DNA from 4 places in the Cellvibrio sp. 25HG11W-0 genome. Region 2 is predicted to be linked to each of the others. Evidence: predicted binding sites of a transcription regulator. Region 2 holds the regulator's gene; each other region holds the start of a gene.
What was found. Region 2 encodes PhoB, which activates phosphate uptake and scavenging genes when phosphate is short. Its sites were predicted from a motif close to TGTCATAAANNTGTAACA; they were not measured.
Positions count from the first base shown of each region.

Region 1: the regulator PhoB is predicted to act here: its motif matches at 2,361-2,378, upstream of AC0KUT_RS07160 (PhoX family protein).
Region 3: the regulator PhoB is predicted to act here: its motif matches at 2,189-2,206, upstream of AC0KUT_RS01080 (GspE/PulE family protein).
Region 4: the regulator PhoB is predicted to act here: its motif matches at 1,733-1,750, upstream of AC0KUT_RS10970 (spondin domain-containing protein).

Region 1 covers NZ_CM174230.1:1,741,576-1,745,241, forward strand. The annotation lists gene AC0KUT_RS07150 (GGDEF domain-containing protein) at 1-425, opposite strand, end outside; gene AC0KUT_RS07155 (AGE family epimerase/isomerase) at 701-1,987, opposite strand; gene AC0KUT_RS07160 (PhoX family protein) at 2,441-3,666, shown strand, end outside.
Region 2 covers NZ_CM174230.1:4,770,979-4,774,644, reverse strand. The annotation lists gene AC0KUT_RS20025 (DUF2141 domain-containing protein) at 22-444, shown strand; gene phoR (phosphate regulon sensor histidine kinase PhoR) at 450-1,745, opposite strand; gene phoB (phosphate regulon transcriptional regulator PhoB) at 1,779-2,477, opposite strand; gene ubiA (4-hydroxybenzoate octaprenyltransferase) at 2,613-3,479, opposite strand.
Region 3 covers NZ_CM174230.1:244,928-248,593, forward strand. The annotation lists gene AC0KUT_RS01065 (glycosyltransferase family protein) at 1-274, shown strand, start outside; gene AC0KUT_RS01070 (glycosyltransferase) at 267-1,130, shown strand; gene AC0KUT_RS01075 (NAD-dependent epimerase/dehydratase family protein) at 1,127-2,140, shown strand; gene AC0KUT_RS01080 (GspE/PulE family protein) at 2,267-3,666, shown strand, end outside.
Region 4 covers NZ_CM174230.1:2,603,807-2,607,472, reverse strand. The annotation lists gene AC0KUT_RS10975 (spondin domain-containing protein) at 20-847, opposite strand; gene AC0KUT_RS10970 (spondin domain-containing protein) at 858-1,556, opposite strand; gene AC0KUT_RS10965 (M13 family metallopeptidase) at 2,250-3,666, opposite strand, start outside.

The DNA of each region.
Region 1 (3,666 bases), 1.9 Mb from region 2:
GTGCGGATGATAGTGGACTGAAATTTAGCGGACATCAGTGGGTCGCCACGGTCGTAGGTGCTGTTGTAGTTGCGCATGAACATACGGATACGCGGCGCCGTGCCTTCATAGCTTAGCTTTAGTTTAAAACCGTCGAATTGGCTCAGGTCTACGCCCTTGGTGTAGTCGGGGTTAAAACTGAGTGAGTAGCCGCAGGAAAACTTATCTTCGCGATAGAAGTTGCAGCGCCAGATGTCATTGGCCTCGTCGAGCCACTCGGCAGATGACGAGCCGTCTTGATGGGTGTCGCCATAGAGCGAGTGGGGCACATTCGGGTTGGGGAAAATGGTGAAGGTACGCTGAGGCAGGTATTTTTGCGCAATGATGGCCATCACGGTGATTACGCCTGCGAGTAAGCGCAGAGCATTGTAGAGATTCGATTTCATACGTTGGTCATCGTCCATTGGTACCAAGGAGTAGCGGCTGAAAATCACTCTGGGCTGAATAGGGTCTTCTACGCTGTTTTGGCGTTAAGGTTTTAGTTTTTATAATCTTAGTATTTGATCAGTGTAGCCCAAAATTTCGCTGCGTCATTGAGCCTAAATTCAGTGAGAGTATCGACCGGTAGTGTCTGGTGAATTTTCCGCGCACCATAACCTTATGACGTTTTGGGTATTAAGCTATGGCGGCGGTTTGGACGTTGACGTTTAGGGGGCTTGTTTTAGCGATGTGCGGCGAGCAGCCCCATGCGCTCAATGGCTTGCATCATGGCGCGGGAGTTGTGGTATGAGCTTTTCCACATGCTGAGTGTGGGCTTAACAATCACCTTGCCGTGTTTATCCGTACCCCAGTGCCATTCGCCGGTTTTGCTATTAATAAGGTGTGCTTGAATAAAGCCCCAGGTACGCATGGTGGCGAAAAGGTATTTGTCGTCGCCGGTAATTTGATAGGCATTAATAAGGCCGACCAGTGCTTCTGCTTGTGGCCACCAATCTTTTTCGGATTGAGTAATACCTTTGCTGGCGGAGGCTTCGTTATAGAGTGCGCCGTCGGTGTCTATGCCCTCTGCTAATACGGTATCGACCATGGCGATGGCCAGTGTGCGGGTGCGTTTTAGCAGTGCGGGGTCGCCGAGTGCTTGTGCTGCATCGACCAAGAGCCAAGAAGCTTCTATATCGTGCCCAAAAGAGATCTCATCGCCTTGTACTTTCCAATCTGCATCCATATAGAGCGCGAGGTGATTGGTTTTAGCATTGAGCACCTTGGTGAGCATGATGTTGACTAAGGCGGTTAGCTGGGTGCGCAAGGTGTCGTCTGGCCAAGCGCGTAACAGGCTGGCGTAGGCTTCCATAATGTGCAAATGGGTATTTTGCGATTTGTCTGTTTTTACTCCGATGGTGGTGCTGGGTTTATTCAGGGGTGACCAGTCTTCATTCAGTGCTTCTATGTAGCCGCCATTCTTTTTATCGAAGGCGTGCTTCTCAATTAGCTGAAACAACTCTTTGGCGCGCTCAAGCGCCACCTTCTCGCCAGTAGCGCGAAAGTATTCTACATAACCGTAAATTCCGAATACCTGCCCGTAAATTTGTTTGTGCTTTTGCTCGGGGCTGCCAGTGGCCGTGACTGACCAGTAGAGGCCACCGTGTTTGCGATCCCAAAAGTTTTTTTCTAAATCCTTGTAGGCCATATCGGCCATTTTGCGCAGGGGTTCGGCTCGATAGCCTTCGTAGGCGGCTGAGTAGGTCCACAGTAAGCGGCTGGACATAAGGGCACCGCGCGCAGCTTGAGGGTTAGCTTTACCATCGGCGGCTACTTCGCCATAAAAACCACCCGTGGCGGGGTTGGGAGCATTTTTAATCCAGTAGGGCAGTATGTTGTTGAGCAGTTCTTCTTCAAAGTTGTGTGACATTTGCAATAGTGCTTGAGCCGAAGGCTGCGCGAGGCCGGAGTTAGCCAGCGCCAAGCTGGGCAGGACACAGAGCAATAGGCTGGTGAGGAGACGTTTCATGGGCGGTTTCCTTTGTGGGTTTAGGTCTTGTCGCGAGATGTCGTATTGACATTTTTTGTACGTTTTTAAAACGCTTATTTTTACACTGGTTGTGGTGGTGATTTAGGTGTGGCTTAGGTTGTCTGCTGCGTTCGAGATTGGGTGAACACTATTATTGTTATGTGGTAACGCTTGCACCTGAGGTGCGGGGGCAGTGTACCCCAGTCGACTATTTAGCTGTAGTGATTTTCTGTTTTGTGGTCGTGGCTTTTGAGTCCTACTAGTGGTCGCTAACCTGAGTGTGTTTAGTCACTCACTTTTTGCGGTTGTTTTTTGCGCTGTCGCCTCAGGTGTTTTTGCAAGATGTCGTTTTTACACAAAAGCTTCATAAATCTGTGACCTTTATGTCACAGAGGGTTTCTAGGATCAGTCGCGTGATTCCACTAAAACAAAATCCACTCGAGGAAACCCCCCATGCTTCACTTAGGTTCAAAGAAATTACTGCTCAGTACGGTAATAAGTAGTTTGATGTTGGCCGCTTGCGGTGGTGATGACGGTAAAGCGGGTGCTGCAGGTGCTGCAGGCGCCGCTGGTACACCGGGTGCCAACGGCACTAACGGCCTTACCAGCTTGACCAACATGAAAACCTTGGCCGCGGGCGCTGAATGTCAATACGGCGGTGTGGCGGTTCAAGTTGGTTTGGATGACAACAAGAATGGTGTGCTCGATCAAGCTGAAGTCGATTCAGAAGCCAACTTGTGTAATGGCAAAGCAGCGCCAAGCCTTATGCCTGCAAATACCAAATTAGTGTTTGAAGGTGTAGCGGCACCGGCAACCAATATCGCCAAGCGCGATATTTTGGTTTCACCCGTGAGTATGAAAGTGGGCGATAAGACTACTAGTTTGGATGTGCGCTACCACGCCTTGGCGCGTTCGGGCGACCAGTTTGGCAATGTGACCTTCGGTCAATTGGTTAACAGTGAAGGTCAGCCGCTATTTGGTGAAGACGGAGAGCAAAGCATTTCCGACTCCAACGAATTTACCTCGCTCTTGCCCATTGGCGACCGCTTGTTCTCGCTCTCGCAAATTGAATCGCGCCCAGGCGCTATGTTCCTGATGGAGCTGAATCAAGATGCAGGCAATGGCGAGCTGAGTGTTAAGCAAATGTGGCAGGTAGATCAGTCGGGCGTTAACGGCGGCTGGGTGCACTGCGCTGGTTCGGTAACGCCTTGGGGCACGCATTTAGCGTCCGAGGAGTATGAACCCAATGCCGCTAAGTTAGTCACTGGCGCTAACGCCATGGCCGACGCTTACACGGCACCGTTCCTCGATTATTTCAACAAAGATGAATCTCGTTGGAATCCTTATCAGTTGGGCTGGACTATTGAAGCCAAAGTAAATGCAGTGGGCAAGGCAGCACCTTCAGTGGATCTGAGCAAGCACTACTCTATGGGCCGTATGGCGTTTGAGTTGTCCTACGTGATGCCCGACCAAAAAACCGTGTACATGACCGACGACGGCACCAGTGTTGGCCTGTTTATGTATGTGGCTACTACGGCGGGTGATTTGTCCTCCGGTAAGCTGTATGCCATGAAGTGGGTTCAAACCAGCGCAGCAGGCGTGGGCGCGGCCAACTTGGAATGGATCGACTTGGGGATGGCAACTGATGCAGACATCAAGCCTTATGTTGATGACGGTAT
Region 2 (3,666 bases):
TACTGAAGGAGTATTAATAGAATGAAACTTAATCTTATAGGGTCTGTTGCGGTGTTGAGTGCGCTTATGGTGAGTCAATTGACTATGGCTCACGATTTGCGCTTGCACATCGATAAAATAAAATCTAATAAGGGCGTGATGCTGGTTGCTTTGCATAATCAGCAAGAAAGTTATGATGCTAATACCCCCACCGTGGCGGCGAAAAAATTGGCGTTGAGTGGCGGGGAGTTGATCGTAGAGTTTGGCGACCTACCCGCAGGTACCTACGCGATTAAGCTGTATCAGGATGAAAACGAGAACGGCGTGATCGATAAGAGTTTTATGGGGATTCCCACAGAGGGTTACGGTTTTTCGAATAACGGCGGCGAGTATGGGCAGCCTAGTTTTAAAGAGGCGAGTTTTACCCTTGATAAAGATTTGCAGGTGGATATTCACCTGCGCTAAGCATCTTAGCGCTGGGGTTGTTGCAGTGGGAATACGCACATAAATACACTGCCGCGCCCCAGTTCACTGGTAATTTTTAATTCTGCTTCATGGCGCATGAGTACATGCTTCACAATTGCTAAGCCTAAGCCGGTGCCGCCGGTGCTGCTGTTACGGCTGGCATCCACGCGATAAAAACGCTCGGTTAAGCGCGGAATATGTTTGCTGTCTATACCTGGGCCGTTGTCACTGACTGAAATATAAAAGTGTTTTTGATCCTGCCAGAGCAGGATGTTGATCTTGCCTTCGTTCGGCGTGTATTTAATAGCGTTGATGACTAAATTAGAAAAAGCACTGTGCAATTCTTTTTCATTGCCGGGGTATAGCAGTGGCCGCGTGGTGTTGTTGCATACGAGGTTGAGAGTTTGATTTTTTTCTGCGCTGAGCACTTCTGCTTCACTTTTTACAACGGTGAGCAGTTGTTCGATGGTAATGGGTTTTTGGTTGTGCCCTGCTTCCGTTGTCTCTAGTTTTGAGAGCACTAATAAATCATTGATGAGCAGTGACATACGCTTGGCTTGCTGCAACATTTGTTGCAGCGGTTTGTTCCAGCTGGGCGTGGTGTTGTTGTCGGAGAGTGTTTCGACATAGCCATTGATGACGGTAAGCGGCGTGCGCAATTCGTGGGATACATTGGCCACGAAGTCTTGGCGCATCATTTCTAGGTTGTGCAATTGGGTGACATCGCGCACGACGATGAGCCGTTCATTTTTACCGAAGGTGGTAATTTGTAATTGCAAATAGCGCGAGGGAAAGCGCGGTGATGGCATTTCTAGCGGGTCTTCATATTTGCCGTCTTCAAAATAGCTGACAAATTTGGGGTGGCGAATAAAGTTAATAATCGATTGCCCCTGATCTTTTACATTGAGGGCGAACATACGGTGCGCAGCGGGGTTCCAAAAATCCAAATGGCCGCGCCAGTCGAGAATAATGATGCCGTCTTTTAAGGCGGAGCTGATTTCCTGCACGCGGTTGATCACGGCTTGCAGGTTTTCTTTCTCAAGCTGTTGATGGCGTTGCAGTTGGTAGATATTGTCAAAAATCGTACCCCAAATGCCGCTGGCCTCTGGGGGGTTTTCTTTGTTTTGAGTGAGCAGCCACTGATTAAGGCGGCGCATCTGCCAGAGCATGCCGCCAATGTAAATGGCGCAACCGAGCAAGAGTGTGAGCGCCAATTGGCCTATGACGAGGCCGAGCAGAGTGCAGGTGCCTATAACAATGAGAATGCGCTTGAGCTCAGCGCTGAAACCTTTTAACAGCAAAATTGCACGCCTCTGAAAATCTTACGACAGCAATCAGGCTTCGATGCGAGTGGAAAATCTATAGCCTGTGCCGCGTACGGTTTGCACCAAGTCTTCGTGGCCGTCAATGGTAAGCGCTTTGCGCAAGCGGCGGATATGAACATCCACGGTGCGCTCTTCGACATATACATTGCCGCCCCAGACATGGTCCAACAGTTGGCTGCGAGTATAAGCTCTTTCCTGATGGGTGAGAAAGAATTCAAGTAGGCGATATTCGGTGGGGCCCATATCGACAGACTGGTCATGGATGGTGACGCGGTGGCTTGAAGGATCGAGACACAGGCCTTGTACTATGATTGGCGCGGAGTTGATTTGCGGATCAGCGCGACGCAGCACGGCTTTAAGGCGTGCGACGAGTTCGCGCGGAGAGAAGGGCTTGGTGATGTAGTCGTCGGCACCTACTTCTAAACCTTGGATTTTGTTGTCTTCTTCGCCTTTGGCGGTGAGCATGATGATCGGGATATCAGCAGTCACTTCATCGCGCTTTAAGCGGCGCGCTAGTTCTATACCGCTGGTGCCGGGCATCATCCAGTCGAGCAAGATCAAATCGGGTTTGTTGTCGACGATGATGCTATGGGCATCCTGTGCATTGCTGGCTTCGGTGACCTGATATTCGGCCATCTCCAAGGCGACACGCAACATATCGCGAATTGCGGATTCATCATCAACTATCAGAATTTTACGGCCTGTCATATCGTTTCTGCCTGAAATAACCACGGGCGCGTACACGGTATGTGACGCTATTGTTGCAGCTTATTAAATAAGCTAAGTGTTACACATTTATGACAGAAAGATAATTTGTCTTGGTCGCGTGTTTAGCAATAAGCCCTATCGCAGCGCATAGTCAGTGACAATTCCTACAAAAACAATAAAGCCTACCCAGTTATTGTGCAGAAATGCCTTAAAACAGGCGGCTCGTACTCGAAAGCGAATTAGCCATTGTTGGTAGCCAAAAAGGCCTGCGACAGCAACCAAACTCCAGTAGTAATAAGCGCCTAGCTCAAAGCGATCACCTACTAACACTAAGGTGTAAAGGGTCATGAGTTGGAGTACGCCAGTGATGAAACGATCCTGTTCGCCAAAGAGAATCGCGGTGGATTTAACGCCAATTTTGAGGTCGTCGTCGCGGTCTACCATGGCGTAAAAGGTGTCGTATACCACTGTCCAGAGCACTACGGCTAAGTACACCAGCCAAACCCGTTGATCGAGCATGCCTGCTTCCGCAGCGTAGGCCATGGGGATGCCCCAGGCAAACGCGGCGCCGAGCACCATTTGCGGCAGGTGCGTGTGGCGTTTCATAAAGGGATAGCAGAAGGCGAGTATTAGGCCGCCGACGGAGAGCTTGATCGTAAAGGGGTCGGTAAAGAGCACTAAGCCAAATGCTAAGAGGCACAGGCCCGCAAATAAACCGAGGGCTTCGCGGCTGCTTACCGCGCCTGTCGCCAGTGGGCGATGTTGGGTGCGCTGCACGTGACCGTCGATCTTGCGATCGGCAAAGTCGTTGATGACACAGCCCGCGGAGCGCATCACCACTACCCCAAGGGTGAAGATGATCAAGTTTTTTAGGCTAGGCATGCCCTTGGCGGCGAGCCACAGGCTCCAGAGTGTTGGCCATAGCAGGAGCAAAATGCCTATAGGGCGGTCTAAGCGCATCAGCTGTGCGTAAATAGCTAACTTTTGTTGTAATACGGCCATTTTTGTAGAGGATGTCGGCGTTTTACGGATTTTTAAACGCTTAGTTTTTGAGGTGCTGAGTTGCGCTTTAGTTTGAGTGGGACTGGTTGTGGACAGTGTAGATAGCGAGTCTTCAGCACTCGTCGCGGCTGCTATTTTGGCGGCTTCGATAGTGGCTGGTACACTTGGTGTCGTTAGTTGCACAGCA
Region 3 (3,666 bases), 380 kb from region 2:
GTATGAGCATTTGTATTTTGGTCGGCCTCTGCTCACCAATAGCGGTACTAATTTAGCCGTGCAGGTGTTGGCGTGGGGAACTGGTTGGGAATTTGATGAGCGGCCAGAGTCCTTGGATCAGCTCTTGACGCAACTCCGGGCCGCCGACCCTGCTGCTCTGATTGCAAAGGCACAAACTGCGCGCACCCGCTGGTTAATGGATTATCAAAGCTATTGGCAGGCATCTCTGGGCGTACAGCAATTGCGCCAAGCGCTGGGTCAGACTGATGAATAATCAAAATCAAGAGCACTTTTCGGTGCTTATGGCAGTGTATGCCGGTGAACAGGCGCCGCATTTGGCGCAGGCTTTGGCAAGCCTTTGTGAACAGCAATTGCCGGCTCAGCAGGTGGTGATTGTGGAAGATGGCCCGCTCACCCCAGAATTAACGCAGGTGTTGAATGACTATGAAGTAAAGCTTCCTTTGTTGCGCATGGTTCAGCCTCAAAATCTCGGGTTGGCGGCAGCTCTGCAATTGGGGCTTGAAGCTTGCACCTATGAATTGGTCGCGCGGATGGACGCGGATGATGTGGCGGTGCCATCGCGCTTTGCGCGTCAAATTGCCGTGATGTCTAAGCGCCCATCGCTGAGTGTGCTGGGCAGTTATGTCGCGGAGTTTATCGATAATCCCCAACAGCCCTATGCGTTGCGCCCAGTGCCTGTGGGTGAAAGTGCAGTGGCGGCTGCAGCGCGCTGGCGTTGTCCGCTTAATCATCCCAGCGTGATAGTGCGCAAATCTCACTTGCTGGCCGTGGGTGGTTACAGTGGTTTTCGCGGTATAGAAGATTATTACCTTTGGGGGCGGCTCTTGGTTGCCGGTAAGTCCATAGATAACCTGCGCGAGGTACTCATGCTGGTGCGCGCAGGTGCAGACTTGGGCCGTAGGCGCGGCGGCTGGGTTTATGCCCAGCGCGAATTGTTGCTTTATAAAGCGTTTTGGCAAATGGGGTTTATGACCTGGTATCAAGCACTTTGTGGTGTGCTCCTGCGCCTGCCTGTGAGGCTGCTTCCCAGTGGGCTGCGCAGCTGGATTTACCAGCGGGCCATTCGTCGCGCCCTTAAGAAAACGGCGACTAACGAGGTGCCTCTATGACGCTCGACGCGGCTATAGCAGATGTTATTAGTGGCGCTACGGGTGATGAATCACCTGCGCATGCCCCCTTAAAAAATCAGCATATTTTAATTACCGGTGCCAATGGCTTTCTCGGGCGGGCGCTGGTGCATTCATTGCATGCGCAAACACAATTCAACCTGCAGCTCAGCGCCTGTGTACGGAGCCCAGAGCGTCAGCTTGATGTAGTAAATTTACAGCACTGCTACTGGGACATGCACCGCGAGCAGCTGCCGGATTTGACCCATGTAGATTGCATTGTCCACAGTGCGGCGCGGGTACATCAGCTGCGTGAAACAGCTGCTGACCCTTTGGCCGAGTTTCGGCGGGTTAATTGTGCGGCGACACTTGCGCTCGCGCAGGCGGCAATTGCTGCGGGGGTGAAGCGTTTCATCTACATAAGTAGCCTGCATGTATTGGGTCATGAGCGAGATCAAGCCTATACAGGCGCGGATATAGCCGCACCCACGGACCCCTATGCTCAGTCCAAGTGGGAGGCAGAGCAGGGCTTATTGGCGTTGGCCGATCAGATCGAACTGGTGATACTGCGCCCCCCTTTAATCTATGGTCGCCAATCACCGGGTAATTTTGGTCGTTTGGTCGCGTTGGTTAATACCGGTGTACCCCTGCCTTTTGGTGCTATAACAAATCGTCGCAGCCTAGTGGCGGTAGATAACCTAGTGGATCTCATCGTGCGCTGCTGCTGGCATTCGGCTGCAGTCGGCCAGCTATTTTTAGTGGCAGATAGCGACGCGCTAAGCACTCCCGCACTCTGCGCACATATTGCACGCACACTGGGTAAGCCTCCGAGGCAGCTTAAAATCCCTCTCAGCATATTAAAACTCGGGGCAGGGTTGCTGGGTAAAGAGGCAATCTATGCGCGTTTGGCGGAGTCCTTGTGGGTGGATGACAGCGCCACGCGCCAGCGCTTGGATTGGGTGCCGCCACTCTCTACCTCTATAGCACTCGCGCGCTATTTGTGTGCGACCTAAAGTATCTTGAAGGTCGAGTGAATGTGGAGTGAATGTGCAAAGCGGCGGAATTACAGTAGTATGCCAATCCTCAACAGACCCTTAGTACCACTGAGTTAACCCAGCCAACTAGAGTGAACAGCAAGCGTGAATAAACTGATCGGAGAATTGCTCGTCGAGCGCGGTTTAATCCAGCAGGAAGATGTCAAAAAGGCATTGCAGCTGCAGCAGTCGACCGGTGGGCGCATAGGGCAGGGCTTGGTGCGTATGGGCTCGGTGTCAGAAGAGTTATTGCTGGAGGTGCTGGCGGCGCAGTTGAATCTTCCGGTGGCGCAAACGGGGGTGGACATTCCCGATAGTATGGCGCTCTACCAATTTCTCAAGGCATCGCCTATCGATATCAATTGGTCTATCGATAACCGCGTGCTCTGCTGGAGCCCTGCAGCGCAGCAGCTCAGCTACATTAGCCGCGATCCGCTTTCCCCTTTCGTATTAGATGTTATTCACTACCACTATCAAGGCTGGCAAATCACCCCCTGTCTCGTGTCCAGTCACAGCCTCGACATTCTGGTGGACTACATTCGCAAAGAATTAAATGCCGAGCGCTTTTTCGCCGAGGGCAGCGAAAGCAAAGGCCTGCGCGAAATGGCAGAAGAGGCACCCGTGGTGGAGTTGGTCAATAATATTTTCGCCAAAGCCGTCGCTTTTAACGCCTCCGATATACATCTAGACCCGCAAGAAGAAGTCTTTCGCGTGCGTCTGCGCGTAGATGGTGTACTGCAAACCCATTTAGAGCAGCCGATTGACCGCTATCCCGCGGTGGCTTCTAGGGTCAAACTTATCTCTGAAATTGATATTGCCGAGCGCCGCCTGCCGCAGGATGGGCGCATCACCACCCGTGTTGCTGGGCGTGAAATGGATGTGCGTGTATCTACCTTGCCCGGTGTGCACGGTGAATCCATCGTCATGCGTTTACTGCCTAAAGATCGCAAAGAGCTGTCGCTCGAAGCCCTCGGTTTAGAGCCAGACCATGTGGCCATGGTGCGTTCGCTGATGCAGGAGTCCAACGGCATAGTGCTGGTGACGGGGCCGACGGGTTCGGGTAAATCCACCACCCTGTATGCCGCCTTACAGGAAGCGACCGACGGTAGCCGCAAAATTCTCACGGTTGAAGACCCTGTGGAATATCAATTGCCGGGCATCACCCAAGTACAGGCTCACGCCGAAATCGGCTACACCTTTGCCAAGGCCCTGCGCGCCTTCCTGCGTCAAGACCCCGATGTGATCATGGTGGGCGAAATTCGCGATGTGGAAACCGCTCAAATTGCGATTCAATCGGCGCTTACGGGTCACTTGGTGTTATCAACCCTGCACACCAATGATTCGCTCTCGGCCTTTACCCGCTTAATCGATATGGGGGTGGAACCGTTTTTAGTGGCCGCGCCGATCAAAGCAGTGCAGGCGCAGCGTTTGGTGCGTAAGTTGTGCAAACACTGCGCTCGCCCAAGTGTGGCGCCCGAAAAAATCCTAGCCGAATTTGCCGCCCT
Region 4 (3,666 bases), 2.2 Mb from region 2:
GCGTGAACGGGTCGAGCTATTAAGGCGCCATACGGGTAATAGTTACGCGTGTTACAGGGTTATCCCACTTATGCATATTCGTTAATGCAGAATCAGATTTTCCGTCATCCTGAGTGACTATGCCTGTATGCATGGTCACTTGATTGGCAACATCATTGCGGGCGACATTAAAGCCTTCGCCGTTTGCGGCGGGGCCGGGGATAGTCGCCATAGTTTCGCTATTCAACTCAGTACCCGCGTCATAGCTAAGCGTATCCAAGGTCATGCTTTCGCCCTCCATAAGTTTGCCGAGGTTGATCGCATTGATGCCAGTAAACGCATCATTGGTATTGACCAACATGGACAGCAAGCTAAGACTTAGGTGATTCATCATATCGGGTGCTACAGCGGCACTTAACATCAGAGTGCTAGTAGCACCAGGCATGGTGATGCCTTCGGCTTTCACACTGCTCAACACCATCGCATCTGCCGCCGCAGCCGCTAAGTACTCAGAGACATCGCCAGATTCAGCAATTTTTTCTAACCCTATGCTGGCAGGCATGCCCACGTGAAATGCTGAGAACTCAGGTTTATGCAGCGTCAATGCCAGCGGTGAAAGCGGTTGACCGGCGGTGAGATTAGTTAGGGTGATAGAGTATTTAACATCCATCATGGCTGCCATACTTGAACCAACACTGGATGCTGGCATAAGGCTCGATGCAGCTATGGAGCTAGGCATAGAGCTTGCCATACTGCTCATCATGGCTGAACTTGATGACATGGTTTTAGGCTTTGAATCACTGCCGCCACAGGCGCTCAGTAAAGTGCTGGCTAGCATTACACCGCTCAGCAAATAAATAGTTTTCATAGGGCTCTCCTTACTTTACGGTGAGAGTGACGCGAGCCACAGGGTTCAACCAGCGTTGGCTTGATGCATTAATATCACTCATACCACCGGTCATCATCTGGTCGCCCAAAACACCGCGATGAATATGCACAAAACCTTCAGCCATTGCGGCAACGCCAGTACCACCGGTACCAATCAACGTTTCTAAAGGTGGTGGAACGGGCATACCTGCAACACCGGGGGCACCGCCACCGCGAATTTCATTATTAGCTTCAGTTCCCGCATCATAGGCATTAAGCATGTAGGTGTAGATGCCAGGCGCGGTAGGCAGAGTGAGGCTGTTTAAGGCAACAAAACCATCGTTTGTCGGCAACAACATAGCGGCGATAGAAAGCTGAGTATTCGCTGCACCTGGGTCGCCTAACTCTGCGGTGGTTTTCATTCCTGGTGCCAATAAGCCAGCAGCTGGGTTGGCAACACTCTTAGCCCCTGCATTCATCATGTCGACATCTAAACCACTAATATCGCCACCTTCGGCCATAGCTTGTAAGTTGCTAGAAGCCGCCATGCCCGCGCTAAAAAGCTTAACGCTACTCGGGTGCGCAGACACCAACAGCGGAGTGTAGTAGGTGCCTTGCGTAAGATTCTGAATTTCAACGGTATAGCTCGCAGCCAAAAGGTTAGGGCTAATTGCAAGGGCGATTAAGCTGGTAATAAGGGATTTTTTCACGGTAAAGCTCCTGTTAAGTTGTAATTGACAGGAGCAGAGTGCGCTCTTCGTGCAGACCATTCATCACGAAAGTATCACGAGAAAATCATTTTTTAGATAAACGGGAAAGGGGGTGTTCTGGGGCGACAGTTTGTTTATGGGTTTGGGGTCAAGTTATATCAATTGGTTCATAAGTATGTCATTAGAATTCAATAGATAATCGTTTTTGCTTAAAATTCTGGAATATCATAAATACACACTGTGTAGTAATTCTCCAAAACAGTGATTACCTGCTCTAAAAGTCTACCTCCTATCATATTTGATTTTATTTGAAAGTTCATGCTCGAAAATGTATCGAGCATGACGCGTTCATCCTCATATTTTACACATATATATGCGTCACCTTGAATGCCGCTTTCAATTCCAGTGAAATTTCTCGTGAGCAACTCAAGTAGGCTAGGGTAAATATTGTAATAGCTTTCATCGGTAACTATCTCTCCGTGAATCACTTAGTTTCTCCAAGACTTGATATGGTATTATTAGGGTGACTCTCAAAAATCAGTAAGGTATCTGACAATATATCCCTGTAGATTTCATGCCTCGCCAGTTATATTACGTAACTGCACAGATCACTTTAATTATTTTCCCCTAAAATCACACCACTGAATTATTTTTTTAAACTTTAGAGCAAGCTCTTCGCTTCCATCTTGCAATCTACCAAATCTTCACCCGAACCATCTCGTCGCGGTACATGCCATCACCTGGTTTTACGTTGTAGGTTTTGTAGAACGCCGGCATGTTCGACAATGGGCCAAGTACGCGATACATGCCCGGAGAGTGGGGGCCGTTAATAACTTGGAGGCGCAGGGCTTCGTCGCGGTATTTAATGCGCCAGACTTGCGCCCAGCCCATAAAAAAGCGCTGCTCTGCGCTAAAGCCTTCTATTACTTTACCCGGCTTGCCTTTAAGCGAAATGTTGTAGGCTTTGTGCGCTAAGGTTACACCGCCAAGGTCGGCAATGTTTTCGCCTAAACCTAGCGCGCCTTGGAGATGCAAGTCATCGATAGGCGTGTAAGCATTGAATTGATCGACCATTAACTGCGCCCGATTTTTAAACTGTACCGCATCTTGTTCAGTCCACCAGTCGCGCAGATTTCCGTCACTATCGGAGTGGCGGCCCTGGTCGTCAAAGCCGTGGGTAAATTCATGACCGATCACTGCGCCTATACCACCGTAGTTAACCGCATCTTCCGCCGCGACATTAAAGAACGGGGGCTGCAATATGGCTGCTGGGAATACGATTTCGTTCATGCTTGGGCTGTAGTAGGCGTTAACCATTTGCGGTGTCATGCCCCATTCGGTGCGATCTATGGGTTTGCCTAAACGGTCTATAGCGCGCTGGTGTTCGCATTCAGCACTGCGTTGTATATTGCCGAGCAAGTCTGTTGCAGATATTTTTAAGCAATTGTAGTCGCGCCATTTATCGGGGTAGCCAATTTTGGTGTTGAACTTTGCCAGTTTTATTTTGGCTTGTTGTTTAGTGGCTGGGCTCATCCACTCTAATTCATCAATGGATTGGCTAAAGGCGCTACGCAGGTTTTCTATCATCTTATCCATGCGTATTTTTGCATCCGGCTTAAAGTATTTCGCCACATACAATTTTCCCACCATAAAACCTAAGTTGGAATCCGTGATAGTCGCAGCTCGTTTGTCGCGAGTGCGTTGCTCTTTTACGCCGTTTAAGGTTTTGCCATAGAATTCAAAGTTGGCATCGGCAAAGTCATGGCTAAGGTTGCTGGCATTGCTATTCAGTAAATGGAATTTTAAATACAGTTGCCAATCCGCAAGTGGAATGTTCGTTTGTAATTTTGCAACAGCAGTAACATAGGTAGGTTGATTGACGACTAACTCTTTGATGGTACCTAGCCCAGCGGCGCTGACAACGAGCTGCCAATCTACACCCGGTGCCAGTTTGTTTAACTCCACCAAGGTCATTTTGTGGTAGCGCGCATTGCGATCGCGATTTTGAATTTTAGTGCGGTGAATAGCGGCAATTTTCTTTTCTAATGCGACTATATGAGCTGCGGCTTGTTCAGGCTTTGCAATATTGGCTTTGGTCAAGAGTGTAGCA